DNA from 2 places in the Acuticoccus sp. I52.16.1 genome. Region 2 is predicted to be linked to the other one. Evidence: predicted binding sites of a transcription regulator. Region 2 holds the regulator's gene; the other holds the start of a gene.
What was found. Region 2 encodes HrcA, which represses chaperone genes, less so after heat shock. Its sites were predicted from a motif close to GTTAGCACTCNCNNNNNGNGAGTGCTAAC; they were not measured.

Region 1: the regulator HrcA is predicted to act here: its motif matches at 3,614-3,642, upstream of groES (co-chaperone GroES).

What each region holds. Positions count from the first base shown of each region.
Region 1 is NZ_CP094828.1:1,122,953-1,137,305, reverse strand. It holds gene MRB58_RS05090 (hypothetical protein) at 1-295, opposite strand, end outside; gene MRB58_RS05085 (class I SAM-dependent methyltransferase) at 383-1,171, opposite strand; gene groL (chaperonin GroEL) at 1,568-3,214, opposite strand; gene groES (co-chaperone GroES) at 3,251-3,556, opposite strand; gene MRB58_RS05070 (response regulator) at 3,875-4,300, opposite strand; gene MRB58_RS05065 (sensor histidine kinase) at 4,297-5,814, opposite strand; gene MRB58_RS05060 (DMT family transporter) at 6,020-6,961, shown strand; gene MRB58_RS05055 (IS630 family transposase) at 7,096-8,178, shown strand; gene MRB58_RS05050 (MBL fold metallo-hydrolase) at 8,188-9,024, opposite strand; gene MRB58_RS05045 (response regulator transcription factor) at 9,290-10,087, opposite strand; gene MRB58_RS05040 (response regulator) at 10,312-10,698, opposite strand; gene MRB58_RS05035 (protein phosphatase CheZ) at 10,883-11,542, shown strand; gene MRB58_RS05030 (glutathione S-transferase family protein) at 11,650-12,267, opposite strand; gene MRB58_RS05025 (septal ring lytic transglycosylase RlpA family protein) at 12,410-12,787, opposite strand; gene hemA (5-aminolevulinate synthase) at 13,179-14,353, opposite strand, start outside.
Region 2 is NZ_CP094828.1:2,246,205-2,260,557, forward strand. It holds gene hisB (imidazoleglycerol-phosphate dehydratase HisB) at 1-446, opposite strand, end outside; gene pyrF (orotidine-5'-phosphate decarboxylase) at 588-1,286, shown strand; gene MRB58_RS10155 (helix-turn-helix transcriptional regulator) at 1,403-1,774, shown strand; gene MRB58_RS10160 (SRPBCC family protein) at 1,771-2,298, shown strand; gene murJ (murein biosynthesis integral membrane protein MurJ) at 2,330-3,895, opposite strand; gene MRB58_RS10170 ([protein-PII] uridylyltransferase) at 3,910-6,663, opposite strand; gene hemW (radical SAM family heme chaperone HemW) at 6,660-7,844, opposite strand; gene rdgB (RdgB/HAM1 family non-canonical purine NTP pyrophosphatase) at 8,092-8,745, opposite strand; gene rph (ribonuclease PH) at 8,756-9,469, opposite strand; gene hrcA (heat-inducible transcriptional repressor HrcA) at 9,553-10,614, shown strand; gene MRB58_RS10195 (hypothetical protein) at 10,786-11,094, shown strand; gene MRB58_RS10200 (formyltransferase family protein) at 11,214-11,891, opposite strand; gene MRB58_RS10205 (pyridoxal phosphate-dependent aminotransferase) at 12,075-13,277, shown strand; gene MRB58_RS10210 (DUF992 domain-containing protein) at 13,321-13,818, shown strand; gene MRB58_RS10215 (nucleoside hydrolase) at 13,943-14,353, shown strand, end outside.

The DNA of each region.
Region 1 (14,353 bases), 1.1 Mb from region 2:
CGTCGTCGCTGTCGCTGGAGGTGCGGTCGGTGATCGTGGCGACGTACTGGTCGTGGTCGTGCATCACCAGCGAGATGTCCGACACGTAGACCGGCTCCATGCCGAGGTTGGCGATGAAGCAGCGCCCGTCGAGCGTGTTGCTGGCGCCGAGGTTGATGAGCACCTGCGAGCGCCGCTGATGGACGACCTGCCGTAGGAAGATCTGCAGGTAGGCGATCCACACGACGGCCGACAGCAGTGAGACGAAGACCTGGACGATCGGCGCGACGGTGGTGAGGGTGGCGAGGTCGAACATGGCGGGCGGGCCTCGGTTCTTGCGGGGGGCGCTCGTGGTGGAAACGCCGTCCCGCCGGGTCGGTTCGGGCCCGCCCGGGCGCAGCCGCTATCCCGGCGCGCGCGCCTCGAGGACGTTCAGCGTCGCCGGCACGGCGACCGCACCGTCCGCGGCGTAGGGCACGAACGCCTCTGCGACGGTGGCTTCGATGGCGGCGAGGTCGTCCGGGCCGCCGTCGTACTGGCGCATGATCGCGGAGGCCGGGCCGAGCGCACAGGCCGCCGCCGCGGCGTCGCGCGGCGTACCGGGCGTGACGAGGGGGATCGTTTCGGCGCGCCCCCGCACCGCGGTCAGGCCGGCGGCTGTGAGAATGGCGACCGGGTCGTCCAGCGTCTCGAAGGCGAACGGGCCGGGCTCGCGGGGGGCGGCGCGCTCGGACGGGCCGAGGCGTGCGATCGCCGCGTCGCGCGGCACGTGGAACCACGGGTTGCCGGCGAAGTCGCCCCAGGCGGCGAAGGCGAGGCGTCCACCCGGGCGCATCGCGCGGGCGATGTTGGCGAAGGCCGCCACCGGGTCGGCGAAGAACATGACACCGAAGCGGGACGAGACCACGTCGAATTGCGCCGGCGGGAAGGGGTAGGTCTGCGCGTCGGCGACGACGATCTCGGCGTTGGTGAGGCCCGCCGCGGCCAGCGCGTCGCGGCCGGCCCGGGCGAGCCCGTCGGAAATGTCGACGCCGAGGACGCGGCCGCCGGGGGCGACGCGCGCGGCGAGCTGGCGAGTCGTCTCACTGGCCGCACCGCCGATGTCGAGCGCGTCCTCGCCGGGGGCGGGGGCGAGGATCTCCAGGAGGCGCAGGGTGATCCCGTGATAGAGGCGGTCGAGTGTCGGCTGCATGTCACGCCATCGCAGCAGGGCCGGGCCTCCATTCCAAAACGCGCGCTGGCCGGCGTTCGGATCGTCCGTGGCGGGGCCGGTCATCGTCTCACCTTTTCCCGTGGGGCCGCGGCGGTGCTGCGCCGGGGGCACCGCCAGCCGGGGCGGCCCGGCATCATATCGCAGCCGCGCTCGCGGGTCAGGTGCGCGCCGATACAGGGTCGCGGCGACGCCGACCAGCTGGCCGAGCGGGGTGCTCCAGCCGTCGGAGAAGCCCATTTCCTCGTGCTTGTCGCGGGGCGCGCGGTCGGCATGCCTGGCGATGGTCGAGCCCGCGTCGCGCCGCCGCCGAGTGCGCATAAAAAAAGGGCCGCGCGAGGCGCGGCCCTTTCTGTCCGTGAGGACGGTGGCGCGGGCTTAGAAGCCCATGCCGCCCATGCCGCCCATGTCGCCACCGGCCGGCATCGCCGGGCCGGAGTCCTTCTTGGGGGCCTCGGCGACCATCGCCTCGGTCGTGACGAGCAGCGACGCGATCGACGCGGCGTCCTGGAGAGCGTGACGCACGACCTTCTTCGGGTCGATGATCCCGCGCTCGATCATGTTGCCGTACTCTTCGTTCTGCGCGTCGAAGCCGAAGTCGATGTTGTCGTTCTCGAGGATCTTGCCGACCACGACGGAGCCTTCGACACCGGCGTTCTCGGAGATCTGACGCACCGGAGCCTCGAGGGCGCGCAGCACGATCTTGATGCCGGCCGCGACGTCCGGGTTGTCGGAGGAGAGCTTGGCGACGGCGGTCTTGGCGCGCAGCAGGGCGACACCACCACCCGGAACGATGCCTTCCTCGACGGCCGCACGGGTCGCGTTGAGGGCGTCGTCGACGCGGTCCTTCTTCTCCTTCACCTCGACCTCGGTGGCACCACCGACGCGGATGACGGCCACACCACCGGCGAGCTTCGCGAGGCGCTCCTGGAGCTTCTCACGGTCGTAGTCGGAGGTGGTCTCTTCGATCTGCTGCTTGATCTGCGCGACGCGGCCCTTGATGTCCTCGGCGTCACCGGCGCCGTCGACGATCGTGGTCTCGTCCTTGTTGATCGACACCTTCTTGGCGCGGCCCAGCATCTCGATCGAGACGGACTCGAGCTTGATGCCGAGGTCCTCGGAGACGACCTGGCCGTTCGTCAGGATGGCGATATCCTGCAGCATGGCCTTGCGACGGTCACCGAAGCCCGGCGCCTTCACGGCCGCGACCTTCAGGCCACCGCGGAGCTTGTTGACGACGAGCGTGGCCAGAGCCTCACCCTCGACGTCCTCGGCGATGATGAGGAGCGGGCGGCCGGACTGCACGACGGCCTCGAGGATCGGAAGCATCGCCTGGAGGTTGGAGAGCTTCTTCTCGAAGATGAGGATGTAGGGATCCTCGAGCTCGGTCGTCATCTTCTCGGCGTTCGTCACGAAGTACGGCGAGATGTAGCCGCGATCGAACTGCATGCCCTCGACGACTTCGAGCTCGGTCTCGAGCGACTTGGCCTCTTCGACGGTGATGACACCCTCGTTGCCGACCTTCTGCATCGCCTCGGCGATCATCGCGCCGACTTCCTTGTCGCCGTTGGCGGAGATGGTGCCGACCTGGGCGACTTCGTCGGAGGTGTTGATGGTGCGGGCGCGGGCGTCGAGGTCCTTGATGGCCGCGACGACGGCCATGTCGATGCCGCGCTTCAGATCCATCGGGTTCATGCCGGCGGCCACGGACTTGGCGCCTTCACGGACGATCGACTGGGCCAGAACGGTCGCGGTGGTGGTGCCGTCGCCGGCGAGGTCGTTGGTCTTGGAGGCGACCTCACGCACCATCTGCGCGCCCATGTTCTCGAACCGGTCTTCCAGCTCGATCTCTTTGGCGACGGTCACGCCGTCCTTCGTGATGCGCGGGGCACCGAAGGACTTCTCGATGACGACGTTGCGACCCTTCGGGCCGAGCGTCACCTTGACGGCATTGGCGAGGATGTCGACGCCGCGGAGCATCTTGTCGCGCGCGTCGGTCGAAAACTTAACTTCCTTAGCAGCCATGTGGGGCTCCCTTAAATCTGTTCGAGGCGCGGTGAGTTAGGCGGAGACGGCGACGCCTTCGACGACGCCCATGATGTCGCTCTCCTTCATGATGAGGAGGTCCTCACCGTCGAGCTTCACCTCGGTGCCGGACCACTTGCCGAACAGGACGCGGTCGCCAGCCTTCACGTCGAGCGGCTGGACGGAGCCGTTCTCGTCGCGGGCGCCGGGGCCGACGGCGATGACTTCGCCTTCCTGCGGCTTCTCTTTGGCGGTATCGGGGATGATGATCCCGCCCTTGGTCTTGGTGTCGGACTCGATGCGGCGCACGACGACGCGGTCGTGCAGCGGACGGAAGTTCATATCTGTCCTCATGACAAAAAGGGGCGTTGGTGCCCGGTCTCTGAGTGTCTTGCCGCTGTTGGCACTCCCCTGAGGTGAGTGCCAAGCGCTGGCCGGGAGATATGATGGGTGCGTCCGAGTGTCAACGCGCGAATGTGACGAGCGTCACACTTTTTGCGTCCTTCAGATGGGGGCGGGGGTGGGGCGGATCAATCGCGCGGCGGCATTCCATCCATTGCGCCGGGCCGGTCCGATCGCTCGTGACCGGGTGATGATGTGAAAGCCCGGCGAATAGTGTGCGATGGCACGGGCCGGTGCGGCCGATCGCGCGGAGCGGGGTCAGCCGGTGCCGGCGGCGGGGCCGGAGATCATGCGGGTCATCGCGTGACGCAACGCCGCATCGTCGGACGGTTTGGAGAAGACCTCGGCGCAGCCGTAGTAGTCCATCAAATCTTCCTTCAGCCCGTGCCCGGTGTGGAAGATGATCGGGACGTCGCGCGCCTGCAGAATATCGGCGACCGGGAAGACGTCGCCGCCGATGATCGCGACGTCGAGCAGGGCGAGGTCCAGGAGTTCGGTCCTCGCGGCCTCGATCGCCTCGTCCAGCCGGGCGATCGGGCCGACGACGTCGAGGCCCATGTCGATCTCGAGCATCATTTTCAGCGTCAGTGCGATGAGAGCCTCGTCCTCCACCAATAGGACGCGCTGGCGTCGGGTCGCCATCGGCCGCAGCAGGCGGGTGGATTCGCAGGGTTCTGCAATCATGGGACGTGGCTCCTGGCAGACGTCGGTTGGAGGGTGGGGGCACGCGCTGCGGCGCCGACCTGCACGCCGGCCTCGAAGGTGAGGGTGAGCCGGACGCCGGCCCGCCCCTCGCTGCGTGACAGGACCGCCCCCATCTGGGCGGTCGACATCTCGATCAGCTCGGAGCCGAAGCCCCGGCGCGTCGCTTCGGTGCCGCTGGGGCGGAACGAGGGCGAGATTTCCTCCCACGTCAGCCGAATCAGCTCGGCGCCGTCACCGTGGACGCGCTCCCAGCGCACGCTCACCCGCCCCTCCAGCGAGGACCAGGCACCGTGCTTCAGCGCGTTGGTGGCCAATTCGTTGAGGATGAGGCCCATGGGTGTGATCCGGCTCTGCGGCAGCCATTGGCTCGGCCCGTCGAGTTCCAGTGCGGCGCGGCTGGCGGGGTAGGGGGCCAGCACCGCCTCGAGCACCTCGCCCAACGGCGCGCCGTCCTCCATCTCGTAGCCGAGGCTGACGACGTGCGCGGCGGCGAGCGCGGCGATGCGCTGGTCCAGCTCGCGCACCAGCGCCGGCACGTGATCCTGGCCGAGGGACGAGAGCTTCACCAGCGCGCGGATCACGGCGAAGAGGTTCTTCACCCGGTGGTTCAATTCGCGGGTCATGACGCGCTGCCGCTCGCGCAGCTCCACCTTGGCCGTCACGTCCCGGTCCACCTGCAGGACGAGCGTGTCGCCTCCGCTGATCGCCATGCGTTGCAGGGTGGTCGAGGTGTAGACGGTGCGGCCCGATCTGGCGTGCCACTCGGCCTCGCCGGTCCACGATCGCCCGCGTTCGATCGTCGCCAGGATCTCCGGCCATTCACTGGAGAATCGAGCCCACATGCGCTCATGGGCGATCTCGCCCTGCATCTCCTCGGCGGTGAAGCCGAACATCGCTTCCGCGCCGCGGTTCCAGCGTCGCACCCCGCGGCGCATGCACCACACGGAGATCGCGTCCTGCGACAGCTCCAGAACCTCGGACATCTTGTCGGACAGGACGTCCTCGCGCATGTCGCCCAGCACGTCGAAGGTGCCGGACATGCGGCGTGGCGCACCGTCTTCGAACAGCGCGACGCCGCGTGAGCGCACCCGCAGCGTCGCTCCGTCGGCGGTTCGGCAACGCAGGACCTGGTCGTAGGGGGTGGCGGGGTTGGCGAGGTGGGCGGCGATCTTCTCCTCGAACGCGGCGAGGTCCTCCTCGAAGACCAGCGCGCGCCAGTGCGCCATCAGCGGCGGCCGGGTGGACGGGGCGAATCCCAGCGCACGCCAGAAGCCCGGGCTGATGTAGCAGTTGTCCGGCTCGAGCAGGTCCCAGAACCACAGGCCGTCGGTCAGCACCCCCTCGCGCAGCATACGCCCGTAGAGGCCGCTGCGCCGTGCCACCTCGAACTCGTGCTCCAGGTAGGTTTCGCCCAGATCGGCCGGGAGCGCGGGGCAGTTGACGCCGCACCGGCTGGTGGGGAAGCAGTAGTTGAATGTACTGACATCGACCATGGACACACTCGCTCTGGCATCGACTGTCATAGGCGTGCCGTCTTGCATCCAGCTGCGTTGGATTTTCCGCACATTTCTCGCGAAAATTGTAAAATCGGCCGGGTGCCGCGCCTGTGACGGTGCATCGCCCCACGCGGGTCCGCCGCGGGGCCGGTAGGTGCGATGCGGTGGAGACCGCGCCGGCCGCGTACTCTAGAGGAGAAGGATGAGTTCCTCGTCCGCCTCCCTCGCCTCCGCCCGACACCACCCCGCCGGCATCTTCGCCATCATCGCGGGGGCGGGGTTGTTCGGCACCACGGCCTACTTCGGCCGGGTGCTGCCGGAATTCGGCATGGCCGCACCCGCCGTCACCTTCTTCCGCTTCGCGCTCACCGCGCTGGTGCTGGCGCCGTTCCTGGTCGTGCGCGGGCCGCGGCGGACGGCGACGCTGTGGGGGATCGCCGGCGGAGCCACCATCGCGCTCGGGTGGATCGGCTACGTCGTGGCGCTGCGGAGCCTGCCGGTCGCCGAGGTGGCGGTCCTCTTCATGACCTACCCGTTGTTCGCCATCGCCTTCGCCGCGCTCCTGTTCGGCGAGCGGCCGGGGACGCGCGGGGCGCTCGCGGCGGTCCTCATCGTCGCCGCGGCGCTGGTGGGCACGCCCATCGTTTCGTTCGGGGGGGCGGCGACGGCGATTCTCTTCGGCCTCACGACGCCGGCGGCTTACGGCTTCCTGCTCAACGTGATCGCCCATCGGCTCGGCGCGCTACCGCCCCTGGCGGCCACCGGTTCGGTCTCGCTGGGGGCGGTGCTGGGAGTGGCGCCGCTGCTCGTCCAGCTGCCGCCGGCCGAGATCCTGCCGCTCGAGCCGGCCGCGCTCGTCACCATCGCCGTCATGGCGATCGCCAGCGCGCTGCTGCCGCAACTCCTCTACGTGACGTTCGCGCCGCGGCTCGGCGCGGTGTCGACCGCGATCGCCGGCAGTGCGGAATTGCCCACCATGTTCCTGATCGGCTGGCTGGCGTTCGGCGAGCCGTTGACGCTGGCCCACGGGGCTGCCGCCTGCCTGATCATGACCGCGATCGCGATCACCCCGCAGCGCCCGCCCGCGACCCGCATGCACGCCCCCCTCGGCGAAGCGCCGGAGGACGCGGGCCCCGACCGCTGACGCACAGACGGTCTGCGGCCCGGACCCTCACTTGCCCAGATCATCACTCGCGCCCGGACACGCTAGTGGATTGACCCATTCAAAAGGGTCCGTTTTGGGATTCCGTTGAGGGTAAGCCCGTGCGAATGAGAGAGATGCGAACAGGCATCTCCTTCACGGTCTCGGGGACCGAGCGAACGCGGCTCGAAGCCATCGTTTCGGGCCGGAACACCCCGCAAAAGCATATGTGGCGGGCGCGCATCGTGCTGCTGACGGCCGACGGGCACGGCACCCACGCGATCATGGCGGCGACCTGCAAGAGCAAGACCAGCGTCTGGCGATGGCAGGAGCGGTTCGCCGCGGACGGCGTCGAGGGGCTGCTCTGGGACAAGTCCCGGCCGCCGGGCAAGGCGCCGGTCGCGCCCGACAAAGTGGCCGAGGTGGTGCGGTTGACCCATGAGCCGCCGCCCCACGAGGCGACCCACTGGACGGCACGGGCCATGGCGAAGGCTGTCGGGCTTGGCGTCGTCACGGTGCAGCGGATCTGGGCCGCGCATGGCCTCGCCCCGCACCGCTGGCGCACCTTCAAGCTCTCCCGCGACCCCGCCTTCGTGGAGAAGCTGCGTGATGTCGTGGGGCTTTACGTGGCGCCGCCGGCCCACGCCGTGGTGCTGTCGATCGACGAGAAGAGCCCGATCCAGGCGCTCGACCGCACCCAGCCCGGCCTTCCGCTGAAGAGGGGCCGCGGCGCCACCATGACCCACGACTACAAACGCAACGGCACCACGACGCTGTTCGCCGCGCTCAATGTCCTGACCGGCGAGGTCTTCGGGAAAAACATGTCGCGCCACCGCCATCAGGAGTTCATCAGGTTCCTGAACGCGCTGGAACGCGACATCCCGCCGGGCCGGATCGTCCATGTCGTCCTCGACAACGTGTCCTCGCACAAGACGCCCGAGGTCAGGCGATGGCTCGCCCGCCATCCCCGCTGGACCTTCCACTTCACCCCGACATCGAGTTCCTGGCTCAATGCCGTCGAGGGCTTCTTCGCCAAACTCACCCGCCGACGACTGAAGTACGGCGTCTTCACCGGCGTCGTCGACCTGCAGGCCGCCATCAACCGCTTCATCGCCCAACACAACGACACCGAGGCTAAGCCCTTCGTCTGGCGCGCCGATCCCGATGCCATTATCGCCGCACGCAAACGCGGGTTCCAAGCGTTTGAGTCAATCCACTAGGGCCGGGCGTCACTCGCCGAAGGTGCGCGGCAAGACGACGAACGTCGGCCGCTCCGGCAGCGAGTTGAGCGAGACGCGCAGCACCGGGTCCGACGGCATGGCGATGGTCAGCCCGTCGGCACGGGTGCGGTTGATGAAGTCGGCCAGCGTATAGGCGCCGAACCAATGCATCGGGATGGCGATCGACGCGCGCAGCCGCGACACGACCTCCATCATCGCCCGCTGGTCCATCGTGTAGGAGCCGTCGACCGGCACGAACACCACGTCGAGCCGGCCGATCTCGGCGACCTGCGCATCCGAGAGCGGTTGGTGCAGGTGGCCGAGGTGGCCGATGCAAAGGCCCTGGATCTCGTAGATGAAGATGGAGTTGCCGTCGGCCTCGACGCCCAGATAGTTGCGGATGTCGGAGGTGACGTTGCGCACCAGCACCTCGCCGACCTGGAGCATATGTTGCGCCGGTTGCCCGTCTTCGCCCCATCCCTTCAAAACGTGCGGGATCGCGGGATCGGGGAAGTTCGTAAAATGGCTGGTGTGGGCGTGGTTCATCGTGACGACGTCCGGCGTCGGACCGGCGCCGGCGCTTCCGGCATAGTCGGTGGCGATGGTGGTCCCGTCGGGCGCGGTGATGCGAAAGGTCGAGTGGCCGATGTAGCGGATCTCGACGGTGTAATCGCGCTGCGGCGTCTCGTTGGCGACGCGGATGATGCGCGCGTTCGGGAAGGCGTCGGCGATGGCGTGGCAGTTGGAGAACTGCGCGGACGCGGGTGCCGCGGCGAGGACGGTGCCGGCGAGAGCGGCGAGCCCGGTACAGGCGGCGACGATCGAACGAAGAGTGACAGGTGCCATGCGCGCCTCCCTCGGTGTCCGCGGTACGGTCGCGCAGTCGCACGACATGCAAGTATAGTACCGGGTGAGGCGGCGATGTCGCGCGCAATAGCACGTGATGATTGGGGCCGAATGTCTCAGCCCGCACGCGAGCGCCACCCGCGCGCTTCGCGGGGAGGGGCGCCCGCCCCGGGCCCGGAGGTCATCCCAGGCGGGGCGTCGTCGAGGCGTCGGCCGGCGCGGCCTGGCGGCAGGGGGTGCCGGGGCCGAGGCGTGGCCGCCGGCGTCAGACCGGGCGCGGGCCGTTGCGGTTGACGCCCCGGTCGAGGCTCGGGTTCGAGGCGACGAGGGACAGCACCGGGCTCCCTTCGACCGTCTCGCGCGGCACCGGCCGCTCGATCTCGCAAGCCGCCCGGTCGCCGATGAAGGCGTAGCCGGCGAAGCGCTTGGCGTCGATCACGTCGTAGCCCAGGCGCAGACGCAGCTTCTTGCGCAGCTTGGAGATGTGCCCCTCGATCACGGTCTCGTCGACGTTCTCGTTGAAGAGGCCGTAGATGGCATTGAAGAGCTGGGTCTTGGTGATGCGCCGGCGCCGGTTCTTGACCAGATATTCCAGGATCTGGCGCTCGCGCCGCGGCAACTCGACGGGGGTCTCGTCGATGGTCGGATCGCGACTGTCGAAGAAGACGGTGAGGCGGCCGAACTGGGCCTCCTCGCGCGCGTCGCTGGAGCGGCGCCAGATGGCGTTGGCGCGGGCCACCAGCTCGCGCACCGGCGCGGGCTTCTTGACCACATCGTCGACACCGACGTTGAAGAGTTCGAGGGTCTCTTCCAGACCGCTCTCCTCCTTCAGGGCGATGATGGGCGTCTTGGCCCGGTTCCGCACCAGCGAGGGGATGTTGTAGCGATCCTCGATGGCGCCGAGGATCACGGCCTGGATGGCGGCAGCGTCCGAGTCGGAGATGGAGTGTAGCCAATCGGCGAACTCGGCCCCGGCGAAGGTCGTGCAGGCGAGGCCTTCGCGCTCGAAGCCGGATTTGTAACCGTTGGCAACAACCTCACGCGAGTCGATTACGATGTACATTCCTGCCTTCCTTTACGGCGTGAGTGTCTGGTCGCCGGGCCGACGCGGGGGCCGCTGGGCTCGGCGTCATGGGTACAACCAATACGCGAAGGTTGCGGTCCCGCAACCCAGAAGACAACTTTATCGGGAGACTTCAGGTTGTGTCGGGTTGTGAAGGAATGTTCTTCACTTTCCCGAATTTCCACCCGCCACAACCCGCACGCGCCCTCCGTCGGTGACGGGGATCAGGCCGGCTGGAAGACCGATTCGATCTTGCCCTTCAGCGTTTGTGCATTGAACGGCTTCACGATGTAGTTGTTGACACCGGCCTTCTTGGCGGCGACGACGTTTTCGGACTTCGCCTCGGCGGTCACCATGATGAACGGCATCTCCGAGTTCTCCGGGTCGGCACGAACTTGCTTGAGGAGTTCGTAGCCGGTCATCGGCTCCATGTTCCAGTCGGAGATCACGAGGCCATATTTCTTGGCTTTGATCTTCTCGAGCGCCTCGCTGCCGTCGGACGCGTCATCGACGTCAGTGAAGCCGATCTGACGAAGAAGGTTCTTGATGATACGAACCATGGTTTTGTAGTCGTCGACCACGAGGACTGGCATCGTCAAGTCAAGGGACATCGGTTGCTCCGCGATGTTGCACGCCCGGTTCGAGCGAATGTTCAGCCATTCGGGTTTAATCTGATACGCTTGCCCGAAGCTGAGACCGAACCTTGCGCCACACTCACCTGCGCCTGCGCCCTCAGGTTGAAAATGCGTCCGTTGCGTGTATCGTTAGGTCGTGCGTCAACGGAGTCATTTGGACATGGCAAGACCATTCCGGGTCGAGATCGCAGAAGCACGGCGTCTTGCCGAATCTTCGCCGATGACCCACCAGGTGGAGACGATCCTCAAGGAGCTGCACACCGCACGCGGCCAAGGCAGCGGCGGGGCCAGCGAACAGAAGGTCGACAATGCGATCGCCCTGTGGAGCGGCGTCGATGATATTCAAAAGCGGATCGACGTCACCAAGACCGAGATCGGCGCCCTCTACGCCCGAAGCGAGGGCGATCAGTCCAACGCCCGGGCCGCCGACGAACTGCGCGCCGTCGTCGAAGGCACGGAGATGGCGACGGACACCATCCTCGCCGCCGCCGAGACGATCGACACGCTGGTCGCCGAGATGGCGGGAGACCTGGAGGGGGCCAACGCGGAGCGCGCACAGTCGATCTCCAACAGCGTCATCCAGATCTTCGAAGCCTGCAACTTCCAGGACATCACGGGCCAGCGCATCTCGAAGGTGGTGGCCTCGCTGTCGTTCATCGAGGAGCGAATCGCCTCGATGGTCGACGTGTGGAAGGCCCAGGAGCTGACCGCACCGGTGGAGAAGAAGGAGAAGACCGACAAGGATCTCCTCAACGGTCCGGCGCTGGACGGCGACTACGGCGTCGTCAACCAGGACGACGTCGACGCCCTCTTCGGCTGACGCGCGCCGCCAAACCCCCTCGACCCGATCCGTCCCTGCGACCATGGCGGCCTCACCTTCATCGGTGGGGCCGCCATCTTGTCGTGGTGCGCCGGCGCGGGGCTGGGCTAGCCGGCGGGTGTCCAGTCGAGCGGGCGGTGGCGCGGGAGAGCGGCGACGCGGGCGAGCCAGCGGGCGATGCCGGGCGTCTCGGCCAGGTCGAACCCGCCCTCGGGAGCGAGGTGGGTGTAGGCGTAGAGGGCGATGTCGGCGAGCGTCGGCGCGTCGTCCACCAACCAGTGCGCCACGGCAAGGCGCGCCTCCATCACCGCCAGCGCCTTGCGGCCTCCGGCCAGGGTGGCAGCCATCCGCTCCGGCGTCGCCGAGGCGGCGAGCTGCGGATAGACGACGAGCGAGCGGCGCACCGCGACATGGGGCTCGTGGCTATATTGCTCGAAGAAGAGCCAGGACATCATCTGCGCCCGCGCGAACCGGTCGGCCGGTACGAAGCGGCTCCCTTCGGCCAGGTAGCACAGGATCGCGTTCGATTCGGGCAGCGTGCGGCCGTCCTCCAGCTCGAGCAGCGGGACCTTGCCGTTCGGCGTCTTCGCCAGGAAGGCGGGGTCCCGCGTGCCACCGTCGAGGAAGGAGACCTCGTTGTGGCGGAACGGGATCTCCAGGAGTGCGGCCAGCAGGCGCGGCTTGTAGCAGTTCCCGGAGTCGGTCATCCCGTGGATCGTGATCATCGCCGTGCTCCCCGTCGTCGAGGCCAGCGTGACGCAACCCTCGTCATGCGGCCAATTCTTTCTGGTGGCGCAGGGCGATCGGGATCGGTGATGGTGAGGGTGGCGGCGGAGGAGCGGCGCGACGGCACCGCTCGGCGTCGTGTCAGAGGATTTCGATCTTCACTTTGGCGACGCCCGCGTCGACCATGCCGATCTTGGCGGCGGCAGCCCGCGAAAGGTCGATGCTGCGTCCGCCGTGGAAGGGCCCGCGGTCGTTGATGCGCACGGTGACGGAGCGGCCAGTGCGCGGGTTGGTGACTTTGACCTTGGTGCCGAAGGGCAGCGAGCGGTGCGCGGCGGTGAGGGCGTTCATGTTGAAGCGCTCGCCGTTGGCGGTACGGCGGCCATGGAAGCGCTTGCCGTAATACGACGCCACACCACTGCTGACCTTGCCGGCCATGGCGTCGGTCGCCATCGGCAGGGAGGTGGCCAGGAAGAGAGCGGCGACAGCCGTCGCGAGGGCGGCCCTAGCGTGAAGCATGTTCGTGGTCCTGTTTGCGGATGCCGAGGCCTCAACGTGGAGGTGTCCCATCGGCGGCGGCGGCGTCTCGGCGCCGGCGGGGCCCTGTTAGCGCCGAGTGTCGCGGGGTGGGAACCCTCCGCCTCGGTGAAACAAACAATTCGATCGAATGGCCGCAGAAGTTTTCCACAGACGATCGGCATGTGTGGATAAATGCCTGCCGTGAAGTGTCGCGCCGGAGGCTTGGCGCTTGACTATAGAACGATCATTGGGGCTGTGGCCGTCGAATCGATGGTCGGCGCCTGCCGACTCGAGCGCCGGGAATGCGGCGCATCGACGCGCCGATGGGGGCGCCGGGTACGAAAAAAGGCGGCCGGAGCCGCCTTGTTTCAACTTGTAGGTGATTTATGCGTCAGGCGACGGCGGACGTCCGGGCCAGGGCGCACTGCGACCAGAGATCCGACAAGGCGTGCGCCAGATGGTCGATGTCGGCATCGGTGTGGACCGGGGACGGGGTGATGCGCAGCCGCTCGGTGCCCTTGGGAACGGTCGGATAGTTGATCGGCTGGACGTAGACGCCGTGCTGGTCGAGCAGGATGTCGGAGAGCCATTTGCACTTGGCGGCGTCGTTCACCATCACCGGGACGATGTGGCTCGGATTGTCGAGCACGGGGATGCCGATCGACTTCAGGCGCGCGCGCACCTTGGCGACGACCGCCTGGTGGGCTTCGCGCTCGGCGTTGGAGGTCTTCAGGTGCTCGATCGAGGCGCGGGCGCCGGCAGCCACCGCCGGCGGCAGCGCCGTGGTGAAGATGAAGCCGGAGGCGAACGAGCGCACGAAGTCGCACAGGTTCTTCGACGCGGCGATGTAGCCGCCGACGACGCCGAACGCCTTGCCGAGCGTCCCCTCGATGACGGTGAGGCGGTCCATCAGGCCGCGCGCCTCGGCGATGCCGCCGCCGCGCGGGCCGTAGAGGCCCACCGCGTGCACTTCGTCGAGGTAGGTCATGGCGCCGTGCTTGTCGGCCACGTCGCACAGTTCCTCGATGGGGGCGATGTCGCCGTCCATGGAGTAGACGCTCTCGAAGGCGACGAGCTTGGGACGGCTCGGGTCGACCTCGCGAAGGCGGCGGTCCAGATCCTCGGGGTCGTTGTGGGCGAAGATGTGCCGCTCGGCCCGGCTGTGACGGATGCCCTCGATCATCGAGGCATGGTTCATCGCGTCCGAGAACACGGCGCAATGGGGGAGCTTTGCCGCCAGAGTGCCGAGCGCGGCCCAGTTGGACACGTAGCCAGAGGTGAACAGGAGGGCTGCGGGCTTGCCGTGCAGGTCGGCAAGCGAGCGCTCCAACTCCACGTGGTCGTGATTGGTGCCCGAAATGTTGCGCGTGCCGCCGGCACCGGCGCCGCAGCGGTCCAGCGCCTCGTGCATCGCGGCGAGGACCGCGGGGTGCTGGCCCATTCCCAGATAGTCGTTCGAGCACCACACCGTGACCTCATCGGGCCCCTGGCCGCGATGATGACGCGTTGCGCGCGGGAAGGCGCCGCGATGGCGCTCGAGGTCGGCGAAGACGCGGTAGCGGCCTT
Region 2 (14,353 bases):
ATTGCCAGCGCCGTAAAAAACTCGCGCACGAGCTGGGTGTCGAACGTGCCGATCTTCGGCGTCGCGAATTCGGTGCGGAAAACGAGGAAGGGGCGACCCGAAACATCGAGCGCGACGCGGGTCAGCGTGCCGTCCATCGGCAACAGGCAATCGGCGTAGCGGGTGATGCCGGCCTTGCTGCCGAGCGCCTCCAGCAGCGCCTGGCCGAGGGCGATGCCGACGTCCTCGACCGTGTGGTGATCGTCGATGTGGAGGTCGCCCTTCGCCTCGATCTCCATCGAGATGCCGGAGTGGCGGGCGAGCTGGTCGAGCATGTGGTCGAAGAAGCCGATCCCGGTGGCGATCGTGCGCGCGCCCCCGCCGTCGAGGTCGACGGAGACGGTGATCGCCGTTTCATTCGTGGTTCGCACGATGCGGGCGTTTCGCGGAGGGAGCGGCTGTGTCATTGGACTGTCTTCTAGAGCAAGGCCGTGTTCGGTGTACACAGTCGGCCGCGGCCTCGATGCTCGTCCATGAATAGACGAGACGTTTTCCGGACCCCGGCGGCCCGTTCAAGACGGCTCTAGCAAAACAGAGAGACGACGCAAATGAAGTTTGCAGCTGCGGAAGACCGGCTGATCTTGGCGCTCGACGTCGCGGACCGGGCAGCGGCCGAGCGACTGGTCGAGGCGACGGACGGGATCGTCGGCGTCTACAAGGTCGGCCTGGAGTTCGCGATGGCCGGCGGGATCGACTTCGCGGGAGAACTGGCGCGCTCCGGTCGCGCGGTCTTCCTCGACATGAAGCTGCTCGACATCCCCAATACGGTCGCCGGGGCGACGCGCACCGCGGGCGCCCTGGGGGTGAAGTACCTCACCGTGCATGCCTACCCGCAGGCCGTTCGCGCCGCCGCCTCGGCGCGGCCGGAGGGGTTGGCGGTGGTCGCCGTCACGGTGCTGACCTCGCTGGCCGACACCGACCTCACCGAGGCCGGCTATCACACCAAGGTGGACGCGCTGGTCTCCGAGCGGATCGCCGCGGCCGCCGCCTCGGGCGCCGACGCGATCGTCTGCGCCCCGTTCGAAGCGACCGAGGCCAAGCGCTCCGGGCTCGCCGTCATCACCCCCGGCGTGCGCCTCGCCGAAGACCCGAGCGGCGACCAGAAGCGCGTCGCGACCCCGCAGCAGGCGATCCTCGCCGGCGCCGACGCCATCGTCGTGGGCCGGCCGATCAACGCCGCGCCCGACCCGCGCGAGGCCGCCTCGCGCTACCGCGACGCCATCGTCGAAGCCCTCGGCGCTCTGTAGCTCGCCCGCACCGAGGTTCGGGGCCCGGGCCGCCGGTCGACGGCGGTTCGGACGCGGCTACGAAATCATTCAACCTAATGGTTGACAATGGATGGGGAGGGGGTACCTTCAACCGCATGGTTGAATGTAGCGCCCCGAACCTCGACGCCGTCTTTCATGCCCTCGGCGACGCCACGCGGCGGCGGATGCTGGCCGACCTCGTGGTCGGCTCCCGCACCGTCGGCGAGCTGGCCGAGCCGTTCTCCATCTCGCTGGCGGCGGCCTCGAAGCACATCAAGACGCTGGAGCGCGCCGGTTTGATCCGGCGCGAGGTCCGCGGGCGCACGCATCTCTGCCATCTGGATCCCGGACCGCTCGCCAGCGCGCACGAATGGCTCGCCGTCTACGAGCGGTTCTGGACCGGACGCCTCGACGCCCTGGAGCGCCTCCTCGACCAGGAGGACGCCGAGAAGACCGACCGCAACCCTCCCGAAGGAGACGACCCATGAGCGATGCAATGACGATCGACGCCTACGGCGCGGTGATCGCGCCGGCCACCTTCAAGATCGAGCGCCTGCTGCCCGGCCCGATCGAGCGGGTGTGGGACTACCTGACGAACAGCGACCTGCGCCGCCAATGGCTGGCATCGGGCGACATGACCCTGGAGGAGGACGCGCCGTTCACCTTGACCTGGCGCAACGAGGAACTGCTGGGGTCCGGCCCCCGACCCGAGGGGATGTCGGAGGAGCACAGCATGGACAGCCGCATCATCGCGGTGGAGCCGCCGCGCCGCCTCGTCTTCGCCTGGAAGCAGGGAGAGGTGTCGTTCACGCTGGCGCCGGTGGGGGACAGGGTGCTCCTGACGCTGGTTCACTCGCGGGTGTCGGACCGGGCGAACCTCACCTCGGTCAGCGCCGGGTGGCACGCGCACCTGGGCGTGCTGGCGGCCGCGCTCGAGGGTACCGCACCGACACCCTTCTGGCCGACCTGGCAGGCGCTGCGGGCCGACTACGAGGCCCGCATTCCCGAGTGAGGATGCCGCGAGGGCGCGCTCCGGTGCGCCCTCAGCCGCGGCGGAAGGCGCGCAGCAGCTCGCGCACCCCCATCGCGCCCGACGCCTCGCACACCACCGCGAAGATCGCCGCCGAGCCGCCCACCAGGATCAGGAGGGCGAGCGCGGCGGTCATCGTGTCGGAGGCGAAGAACCAGGCGTCGAGGCCCTGGGCGATGAGGGTCGCGACGATCATCAGCGCCAGGGCGGCCGCGAGGAAGCCGAGGGCGCGCCAGGCGAGCGTGGCGTCGGCGCGGAAGTCGCCCCGCCGGACCAGCCCCACGAACAGGCAGATGGCGTTGATCCACCCCGCGAGGCTCGTCGCCGCGGCGATGCCGACGTGCGGCAACCCCTTGGGCGCGAGCAGCATGGCGAAGCCGATCGACCCGGCGACGTTCACCACCATCGAGATGCCGGCGAAGATCATCGGCGTCAGCGTGTCCTCACGGGCGAAATAGCTCGGCGAGAAGACCTTGATGAGGACGAACGCCGGCAGCCCGAACCCGTAGGCCGAGAGCGCCGCCGCGGTCAGCGCCGCGTCGTCACGGCCGTAGGCGCCGCGCTCAAACAGGGTGACGACGATCTCCAGCGGCACGACGATGAGCGCGGCGGCCGCCGGCAGGGTCAGCATGAGGGCGAACTCGAGCGCGCGGTTCTGCGTCCACAGCGCGCCGCCGACGTCGCCCTTGGCGAGCCGGCGCGACAGGTCCGGCAGCAGCGCCACGCCGATCGCGATGCCGACGATGCCGAGCGGCAGCTGGTAGAGGCGGTCGGCATAATAGAGGTGGGAGACGGCGCCGGACCAGAACGAGGCGACGATGGTGCCGGCGACGATGTTGATCTGCGTGATGCCGCCCGCGGCGACGCCGGGCACCCCGAGGAGCAGCAGCCGTTTGAGACGCGGCGAGGGACGCGGCCGGCCGATCGACAGGCGCACGCCCAGGCGCCGCACCGTGAACCACAACGCCAGCGCCTGTACCACACCGGCGATGAAGACGCCGACGGTGAGGGTCAGGGCGGCCTGGGAGGGCGAGATCTCCATCCACAGCGCCAGCGAGAGGGCGGCGATGAGGACGACGTTGAGGAGCACCGGCGCGAACGCCGCCATGGCGAACTTGTTGTGCGTGTTGAGGATGCCCGAGAAGAACGCCACCAGCGACATCGCCGCCAGATAGGGCATGCAGATGCGCGTGTAGAACACGGTGAGGGCGAGAGTGTCCTCTTCGGCGAAGCCGGGCGCCAGCATCCACACCAGCAACGGCGTCGCGATCTCGGCCAGCGCCGTGAAGGCGAGCAGGAAGAGGAGCAGCCACGACAGCACCGAGGATGCGAACCGGTCGCCCCCCTCCGGCCCATCCTCGGCCCGCGCCCGCGACAGGATCGGCACGAAGGCCGAGTTGAACGCCCCTTCCGCGAACAGCCGGCGGAAGAGGTTGGGCAGCTTGAAGGCGACGAAGAATGCGTCGGCGATAGGACCGGCGCCGAGGGCCGCGGCGATGAGGATGTCGCGGCCGAACCCCAGAATGCGCGACGCGGCGGTGTAGCCGCCCACGGTCGCGAAATTTCTGAGGAGGCTCATGGGGGGATCCTCTCCTAAGCCGCCGTCAGCGCCGAAGCGGAGGGCGAGTTGTCGTAGGCCTGGCGAAGCTGCTCGACGATCTGGGCGCGCAGCTCCGGATTGGTGATCTGACCGCCCTCGGGACCGGTCACGTAGAAGACGTCGACCACCCGCTCGCCGAACGTCGCGAGCTGGGCCGAGCGCACGTTGAGGTCGAGCGCGAGGAGAGCGTCGGCGAGATCGCGGAAGAGGGCCGGCCGGTCGAGGCCGGAGACCTCGATCGCGGTGTAGCCCTTGGACCAGTCGTTGGCGACGATCACGTCGGTCGGGTGGTTGAACGCCTTCTGCCGCACCGGGCGCAACTGCCGTTCGGGCGGACGCGGCACAGGGGCCCGGCCGGACAGGGCGTCCCGCACCATCTGACCGATCCGCTGCACCCGCGCTTCCTCGTCCATCAGGTCGTCCGACAGGGGCCGGATGTGGAACACGTCCAGCGCCATCGCGTCGTTGGTCGTGAATATTTCCGCCGACCTGACGGAAGCCTGAACGGCCGCGCACGCCGCCGCGACGACGGTGAGAAGCTTGTCCTCGTCCGGGGCGATGAGGGTCACCTCGGTGGTCGTCGTGTCGATCACCCGGCAGCCGATGCAGACATCGCCCTTGGTGCCCTTGGCCCACAGGCTCGCGTGGTAGAGCGCATCGTCGGCGCCGACGCGGATCCAGTAGGGACCGGCGTGCATCTTCAGCCACTCGTCGCGCTGCGCCGGGGTGAGGACCCCGGTCGCGCGCTGGGCGAAGGCGTCCTTGGAGGCGGCGATGCGGGCCTGGCGCGGGCGCCGCGTGTGGCGCGCGGCGATGACCGCCTCGGTCTCGTCGAACAGGGTGTGCAGGAGGGTCGACTTCCAGCCGTTCCACACGTTGGGACCCACGGCCGCGATGTCCGCCTCGGTGAGGATTTCCAGCAGCTTGAGCCGTTCGAAGCTCTGCACCTTGACGGCGAAATCCTCGATCGTCTTCGGATCCGACAGGTCGCGCGACTGCCCGGTGATCGACATCGTGAGATGCTCTTCGATGAGCCACGCGACGAGGTCGGTCTCGGCCGGCGTCAGCCCCAGCCGCGGGCACAGCCGCCGAGCGATGCGCCCGCCTTCGATGGAGTGGTCCTTCGGCCGGCCCTTGGCGATGTCGTGCAGGAAGACCGCGACGTAGAGCGCACGGCGGTTGTGCACGGTGGAGATGAGGTGCGAGGCGAGCGGGTGGTCCTGCTCGACGCGGCCGCGCTCGATCCGTGACAGCAGCCCGACCGACCGGATGAGGTGCTCGTCCACCGTGTACGAATGGTACATGTTGAACTGCATCATCGCGACGATCTTGCCGAAGTCGGGGACGAAGGCGCCCAGCACGCCCGTCTCGTTCATCAGCCGGAGCAGCGTCTCGGGGTCGTGCGCGTCGCACAGGAGGTGCACGAAGATGCGGTTGGCGTCCTCGTCGGTGCGCACGTCCGCGTTGATGAGCTTCAGCGAGCGGCGCATCTGGAAGAGGAGGTTGGGGTGGAGGCGCAGGTTGTTGGCGTCGGCCACCGCGAACACCCGCAGCATGTTCACCGGATCCTCGGCGAAGGCGTTGGGGTTGGCGAGGATCACCCGGTCATGCTCGGCGGCGAAGTTCTCGTCCAGGACACGTGTCGTCGTGCCGGTGAGGGTGCGCATCATCCGCGACAGGCCGATCGGCTGCACGGCGTGCTGCGCTTCGAGCCCGGCGCAGAGGATGCGCGTCAGGTCGCCGACGTCCTTGGCGACCAGGAAGTAGTGCTTCATGAACCGCTCGACGTCCGACAGGCCCGGCCGCGGCGAGTAGCCGAGGCGCTGGGCGATCTCGCGTTGCAGGTCGAACGTCAGTCGCTCCTCGGCGCGGCCGGTGAGGAGGTGCAGGTGGCACCGCACCGACCACAGGAAGTCGTCGCACTTGCGGAACAGGCGGTAGTCCTTGGCCGAGAACACGCCCTTGCCGACCAGCTCCGCCTCCGAGCGCACGCGGTAGAAGTACTTGGCGATCCAGAACAGGGTTTGCAGGTCCCTGAGGCCGCCCTTGCCTTCCTTGACGTTGGGCTCGACGAGATAGCGCGTCTGGCCCTGGCGGCGGTGGCGCTCGTCCCGCTCGTCGAGCTTGGCGGCGATGAACTTCTTGCCGGTGCCGCGCACGACCGCCTGGTCGAAGCGCTGGTAGAGCTGCTCGGCGAGCTGCTCGTCGCCGATGATGAGGCGGCACTCCAGCAGTGCGGTGCGGATCGTGACGTCGGTCCGGGCGAGCTTGACGCACTCGTCGATCGAGCGGGCGGCGTGGCCGACCTTCAGGCCCAGATCCCACATCATGTAGAGGATCGTCTCGACCATGGACTCGGTCCACGGCGTCGGCCGGTAGGGATAGAGGAAGAGGAGGTCGATGTCCGAGCCCGGCGCCAGCAGGCCGCGGCCGTAGCCGCCGGTGGCGATGACGGCGAGCTTTTCCGCGACCGAGGGGTTGGCGGTCGGATAGAGGTGCTCGGCGGCGAAGATGTAGAACGCCTGGATGATCGCGTCCTGCCCGCCGGCCAGCACCTTGGCCGCTTTGGTGCCGGACTTGGTGGTCTCCAGCGCGTCGGAGCAGGCCTTCAGCGCGGTGGCGCGCGCCTCCTTCAGGCGGGCGAGCAGCGCCGGACGCGCCTTGGTGTAGCTCTCGTCGTGGGCGAGGAAGAGGGCTTCCAGCTCGGCGGCGAGGGCCTCCGGCGTCGGAGTGGCGGCGGCGATCATGCGGCGAGCTCCCGCACCACGGCGTTGGTGAGGAGCCGCGCGGTGTCCGGCACGCGGATGCGGCGCCCGTCGCGGGCGAGGAAGCCGCTGGCGGCGAGCGTGGCGACGCGGTCCTCGTCCAGCGGGGCGCCGGCGCGGCGGGCGTAGGCGTCGAGGTCGAGCCCCTCGGAGAGCCGCAGCGCCATCAGGAGGTATTCGTCGCCCTGCGCGGCGGCGTCCAGCGGCTCGCGAGCCTCCAGCCCGTGCCCGTCCGCCTCGACGGCGGCGAGCCACGTCTCGGGCAGCTTGTGGGTGGAGGTCGCGGTGCGCACGCCCGCCGCGTCGATCCGGCCGTGCGCGCCCGGGCCGATGCCGACGTACGTGCCGCCCCGCCAGTAGACGAGGTTGTGCTTCGCCTCGCCGCCGGGGCGGGCGTGGTTGGACACCTCGTAGCGGGCGAAGCCGGCGGCGCCGGTCAGCTCGGCCGTCAGCTCGTAGAGGTCGGCGGCGGCGTCGTCCTCCGGAACGACGAGCTTGCCCGTCTCGGCGAGGTCGAAGAAGCGCGTGCCGGGCTCGATGGTGAGCTGGTAGAGCGAGAGGTGGTCGCCCGCGAGGTCGAGCATCTGCGACAGCTCGGCGGCCCAGTCGGCGGTTGTCTGGCCGGGGCGGGCGTAGATGAGGTCGGCCGAGACGTGCGGGAAGATCCGCCGCGCCAGAGCCAGCGCGGTGCGCGCGGTGGCCGCGTCGTGCAGGCGGCCCAGCTTGGCGAGCTCGGCGTCGGCGAGCGACTGTACCCCCAGCGACACGCGGTTGACGCCGGCCGCGCGGTACCCCTCGAACCGCGCCTGCTCGACGGAGGTGGGGTTGGCCTCCAGCGTGATCTCGGCATCCGCCGGGAGGCCGAGCGTGGCGTCGATAGCAGTGAGGATGGCGTCGACGGTGGCCGGCTCCATCAGCGACGGGGTGCCCCCGCCGAAGAACACCGAGAGGGGACGGCGCGCGTCGGTCCACGCGGCGAGCGTCGCCAGCTCGCGGGCCATGGCGGCGGCATAGCGGCGTTGGTCCACGGGCGCGTGCCGGACGTGGCTGTTGAAGTCGCAATAGGGGCACTTCGCCTGGCAGAACGGCCAATGCACGTAGACCGCGAACCCGCCATCATCGCGCACCGGATACTCGACTTGTGCGACGCTCAAAGTGGACATGGTCCCTCCTACGGCGAGTCGTGGCTCGAAAAGAAGCACGCTGCGCTGTACCGAGGCCCCCTCGGGCTTCGGTTGTGGGCCAGTGTGACTGGAACGCCGCTCTTCTTCCCCTCGGTCGTCTCGCAGTGGCCGGACCGCCTCCCCTCGGGGCTGCGGCACGGCCTTTGCCGTACGGCGGGATCGTACCACAAACCGCAGGGCCTCAGGGGATCGCCCCCGCCGGGACCGGACGTCGCGCCCGGCCGCGTCAGGTGGCGTTCGCCACTCCGAGCCGATCCTTGAACATGGCGACGGCGCGGGCGCGATGCGAGAGGGGCGTGGGGCCGCCATGCTTTTCGGCGCTGTCCATCTCGCCGAAGGTGCGGCCGTCGCCATCGTCTGGCACGAAGAGCGGGTCGTAGCCGAAGCCGCCCGTGCCGCGCGGTGCGCCGGCTATCACGCCCTCGCAGCGCCCCTCGATGAGGGTCGTCGCACGGCTGGGGAGAGAGAGGGCGAGGCAGGCGACGAACGCGCCGCGCCGCTGGTCGGGCGCGGTGGCTCCGGCGGCGGCGAGGCCGTCCAGAACCCGCTGCATGGCATGGGCGAAGTCCTTGTCCGGGCCCGCCCAGCGCGCCGAGTAGATGCCCGGATCGCCGCCCAGCGCGTCGACCGTCAGCCCGGAATCGTCGGCGAGCGCCGGGAGGCCCGTCGCCGCGGTGGCCGCCTCGGCCTTCAGCGCGGCGTTGGCGGCGAAGGTGGTGCCGGTCTCCTCGGGCTCCGGCAGCCCCAGCGCGCCGGCCGAGACCACCGTGATGCCGAGCGGCGCGAGCAGCGTGTCGAACTCGGCGATCTTGCCCTTGTTGTGCGTCGCCAGCACCAGCTTGTCGCCGATCGCGGCGCGCAGGTCCGCGCCCCCGCTCATGCCGCCGCGCTCACGAGATGGTCAGCTTCTGCAGGTCGACCAGCCGGGCGATGCCGCCCTGGGCGAGGTCCATCAGCGCCGTCAGCTCCTCGCGCGAGAAGGGAGCGCCTTCGGCCGTCCCCTGCACCTCGACGATACCGCCCGAGCCGGTCATGACGAAGTTGGCGTCGGTGTGGGCGGTGGAGTCCTCGGGATAGTCGAGATCGAGCACCGGGGTGCCTTCGACGATGCCGCAGGAGATCGCCGCGACGTGGTCCGTCAGCGGGTTGGCGGTGATCATCCCGGCCGACATCATGTACGTCACGCAGTCCGACAGGGCGACCCAGGCGCCGGTGATCGCGGCGGTCCGGGTGCCGCCGTCGGCCTGGATGACGTCGCAGTCGACCGAGATCTGCCGTTCGCCGAGCGCCGCCCGGTCGACCACCGCGCGCAGCGAGCGGCCGATCAGGCGCTGGATCTCCTGCGTGCGGCCCGACTGCTTGCCAGCGGACGCCTCACGCCGCATCCTCTCCTTGGTGGCGCGGGGGAGCATCCCATATTCGGCAGTGACCCAACCCTCGCCGCCGCCCCGAAGCCACGGCGGGACACGCTCTTCCAGCGATGCGGTACACAGGACGTGAGTGTCGCCGAACTTCACGAGGCACGAGCCCTCGGCATGCCGCGAGACGGCGCGTTCCATGGAAATGGCGCGCATCTCGTCGCTCCGGCGGCCATCGTGTCGCATATCAATTCCCTCGTCTCATCCGGCGGCGAGGGTTGGCATATTCAGACGCACCGCGATAGTCCCGTGGAAGGAGCACACGCGCGATGAACCTGATGGATGTGACTGGAGACGCCCTCGAGCTCGACGAGCGCTCGCGCGACATCTTCCGTCAGATCGTCGAGGCCTATCTCAGCACCGGCGAGCCGATCGGCTCGCGCTCGATCTCGCGGACCTTGCCCAACAAGCTGTCGCCGGCATCGGTGCGCAACGTGATGAGCGACCTGGAGCACCTCGGCCTCATCTTCGCGCCGCACACCTCGGCCGGCCGCCTGCCGACCGACCGGGGCCTGCGCTTCTTCGTCGACGCGCTCTTGTCGGTGGGCGAGTTGTCGGACGAGGAGCGCACCGGGATCGAGGCGGTGGCGGACGGGACCGACGCGGTCGACTCCGCGCTGACCCGCGCCTCGCAGGTGTTGTCCGGCATGTCGAGCGGGGCGGGCGTCGTGCTGACGGCGACGCACGATCTGCGCCTCAAGCACATTGAGTTCGTGGCGCTCGACCCGGGCAAGGCTCTCGTCGTCCTGGTATCGGACGACGGCTCGGTCGAGAATCGGATCGTCGATCTGCCGGCGGGGCTGCCGCCGTCTGCGTTGCAGGAGGCGTCGAACTATCTCAACGCCCACATCCGCGGCGCGACGGTGAGCGAGGCGCGCGCCATCATCTCACGCCGGGCCGAGGAGGAACGCGCCCAGCTCGACGCGCTGACCGAGAAGCTGATCGAGCAGGGCATCGCCTCCTGGTCGGACGCCAGCGCCAAGGACACTGGGTCGTTGATCGTCCACGGCCGGGCCAACCTCCTGCAGAACCTCGGCGTGCGCGAGGACATCGACCGTGTGCGCCAGCTGCTCGACGATCTGGAGACCAAACGGGAGCTGATGCAGCTCCTCTCGCTGACCGAAGGGGGCGAGGGGGTGCGCATTTTCATCGGTTCCGAGAACAAGCTGTTTTCGCTCTCGGGCTCGTCGCTGATCATGTCGCCCTACCGGGACCCGCAGCACCGCACCATCGGAGTCCTTGGAATCATTGGGCCAACGCGGTTGAACTACGCCAAGATCATCCCCGCGGTCGACTATACCGCCCAGGTGGTTTCGCGATTAATCAAATGACGAGCAACCCATGGGCAGGCTTGCGAGTTTATTCGCAATGTTGCGCCATCTGGGTTATGGGTATTGCGTGTCAGTATGGCGTCGGAGGCCCGGCGGGGCATCGCGCTAGGTATGCGCCGGTGGGCGGCCATGAACGGAAAGCAGGCGGATGAGCCGCCGGAGGACGGAACGATGAGAACCATTCTGGCAGCGATTCTGCTCTTGGGAGCCGTGGGCACGGCATCGGCCCAGACGTCGATCACGGTCCGTCCTTATGGGGACGGTGCCGGTGGCACCGGCGCCTACGACGGCCCCTATCGCAATCTGCCGGGTGTGGCGATGTTCCGCGGCCGGGCGGTCCCCGTCACGCCCAGGTTTGCCGACGGCGGCGTCAAGGTCCCGTCGTATCAGAAGATCGAGAACGAGCAGAACTACTCGCAGTCCACGCTCCCGATCCTCGACGGCTGGCACGCCACCCTGTCCGACGGCTGGGCGTTCTAAGCACCCACGCCCGAAGGTCCCCATCGTGACGACGCACGATGCGCTGGCGCCTCGCGGTGCCGGCGCTCTTGCGCCGTCCCGCCGAGCAGCGGAATTCTCGCCATGCCTCGCGCCCGCGCCTACCCGCGCGCCGCCTTGCGCGTGACGCGGGTACCGTTGGGCAACGTGCCGATGAGGTCGAGTTCCGGACGGTTCGCCGGCGGACGCTCCCACGACGGCTCCCACGTCGCATAAAGCTCGTTCTGCGGCTCGCGGCGGATGACGCCGGCGGCGATGTCCTTCACCGCCCGCTCCAGCAGGGTCACGCCCAGCGGAAACAGCTTTTCGCGCCAGAGGCTCTCGACCGTCTCGCCCGGCGCGACGAAGACGTAGTCCTGCGCGGCGACGTCGCCCCCGTCCATCCGCTCCGACAGCCAGTAGACCGTGCCGCCGGCGATCGGGTCCTTCATGTGGATCGTCCAGCGCACCGCGTCGCGGCCGCGGTGGCGCGGCAGCAGCGACGGGTGGTAGCCGATGGCGCCGAACGTCGTCGCCATGCGCGTGCGCCGGCCCACGAAATCGTGGCTGTGCGCGGCCAGGATCAGGTCGGTGCCGTGGGGGACGGTCTCGGCGCGCAGGGTGCCGGGGAGGATCCATGGCACGCCGGCGCGATCGGCTGCGGCGCGCAAGCGGTCTTCGCGCACGCCGTCCTCGCGCAGTGCGGGCGCCGACACCGCGCAAACGGTGCAGCCCAGCCGCTGCAGCATGGCGAACACAGCGGCGCCGAACGCCTTCTGTCCGGTCAGGAGGACGTTCATCCGCCCCTTTCTCTCCTCGAGTCGCGTCCGGCTTAGCACCGGCGCGCCATGTGTGGCACCCTCCCGTGCCACCCAAAATGGCAGACCTGCAATCTAGGTGAAACGGAACGTGTTCCATCGGCCCTTGCGGGTGCACACATATGCGCCGATAACGGCCGCATAAATCGACCGACGGAATAGATCATGGCCTTCCTGTCCGACACGCTGGCGCGCGTCAAACCTTCCCCCACGATCGCGGTGACCCAGAAGGCCGCCGAGCTGAAACGCGCCGGCCAGGACGTGATCGGCCTCGGTGCCGGCGAGCCCGACTTCGATACCCCGGAGAACGTGAAGGAAGCGGCGATCAAGGCGATCCGCGAGGGGAAGACGAAGTATACCGCCGTCGACGGCATTCCCGAGCTGAAGGACGCGATCGTCGACAAGTTCGCGCGCGAGAACAACCTCGCCTACACGCCGGCGGAGATCTCGGTCGGCACCGGCGGCAAGCAGGTGCTCTACAACGCGCTGATGGCAACGCTGAACCCGGGCGACGAGGTCGTCATCCCGGCGCCCTACTGGGTGAGCTACCCGGACATGGTGCTGCTCGGAGGCGGTGTCCCCGTCGCTGCCGAGGCGTCCGCGGCGACGAACTTCAAGCTGCAGCCGGCCGAGCTGGAGGCGAAGATCACGCCCAAGACCAAGTGGCTGATCCTCAACTCGCCGTCCAATCCCTCCGGCGCGGCCTACACGCGCGAGGAGCTGAAGGCGCTCACCGACGTCCTGATGAAGCACCCGCACGTGTGGGTGATGACGGACGACATGTACGAGCACCTCGTCTACGACGACTTCACCTTCCACTCGGTCGCCGAGGTCGAGCCGGGGCTGAAGGAGCGCACGCTCACCGTCAACGGCGTGTCCAAGGCGTACGCGATGACGGGCTGGCGCATCGGCTACGCCGGCGGCCCCACGCAGCTCATCAAGGCGATGGCGAAGATCCAGTCGCAGTCGACGTCGAACCCGTCGTCGATCTCGCAGTGGGCCGCGGTCGAGGCGCTGAACGGCACGCAGCAGCACATCGCCGACAACAACGTGATCTTCAAGGACCGCCGCGACCTCGTCGTGTCGATGCTGAACCAGGCGAACGGCATCAAGTGCGCGACGCCGGAGGGGGCGTTCTACGTCTACCCGTCGTGCGCGGGTTTGATCGGCCGCAAGGCGCCGTCGGGCACCGTCATCAACGATGACGAAACATTCGTAACGGAACTCCTAACGAGTGAAGGCGTTGCGGTTGTTCAGGGATCCGCGTTCGGCCTCGCGCCGCATTTTCGCATTTCCTATGCCACTGCGACGGACGCGCTGGAGGAAGCCTGCCGTCGTATCCAAAGGTTCTGCGGCAATCTCAGCTGAGGCTGCCCCGCGTTTCTCGGTCGTCTGAACGGAGAACTACACCATGCGGAAATACCTTGTTGCCGTCCTCGCTGTCCTCGGTGTGGCGACATCCGCGCCAGCGGCGAAGGCGGACTTCGGCGTGCGCGTCGGCATCCTGACGTGCGATGTCGCCGGTGGCGCCGGTCTGATCGTCGGCTCGCGCAAACCGCTGGCGTGCTATTTCAATGCGCTCGGTTCGGCGGACGAGGCCTACGAGGGGGCGATCACCAAGATCGGCCTGGACGCCGGCATCACCACCGGTTCCAAGATCGCCTGGGCGGTGTTCGCGCCGACGACGCAGCTCTCGCCCGGCGCGCTCGAAGGCCGCTATTATGGTGTCTCCGCGGAAGCGACCTGGGCGCTGGGCCTGGGGGCGAACATCCTGATCGGCGGGTTCGACCGGTCGATCAACCTGCAGCCGCTCTCGGTGCAGGGGCAGGCGGGCGCCAACATCGCCGGCGGTATCGGCTACATGCGGCTGAAGAGCCCGCCGCCGGTCGAGGTCTATTACAAGAAGTAGACCGCGACGCCGGGCGCCGGCAACGCACCTCATTCATCGCGGGCGGGGCACGGCAACCGTGTCTCCGCCCGTTTTTTCTTGTGCGCCGCACCGCCGCGCGGGCGCCCCGTGATGCCGAAATGCGATGACCGCCACCACCCTCATCATCGACTGCGACCCCGGTGTGGACGACGCCATCGCGCTGGTCCTGGCGCTGGCCTCGCCGGAGCTGGACCTCGCCGCCGTCACCACCATCGCCGGCAATCGCCCGCTCGACATCGTCACCGCCAACGCCTGCGGGTTGATGGCTTTGGCGGGGCGGGCCGACGTGCCGGTCCATGCCGGCTGCCGGCGCGGCCTGTTGCCGCGCGAGGTGCGCTGGTCCTACGCGCACGGCGACGACGGGCTCGGCGGTGTGCCGCTGCCGGCCGCCCGTCCGGCTCCGGCCGCGGGGCATGCGGCGGACGCTCTGGTCGAGCGCATCATGGCCGCACCGCCGCAGAGCGTCGTACTGGCTGCGATCGGGCCGCTGACCAACGTGGCGCTCGCCTTCGCC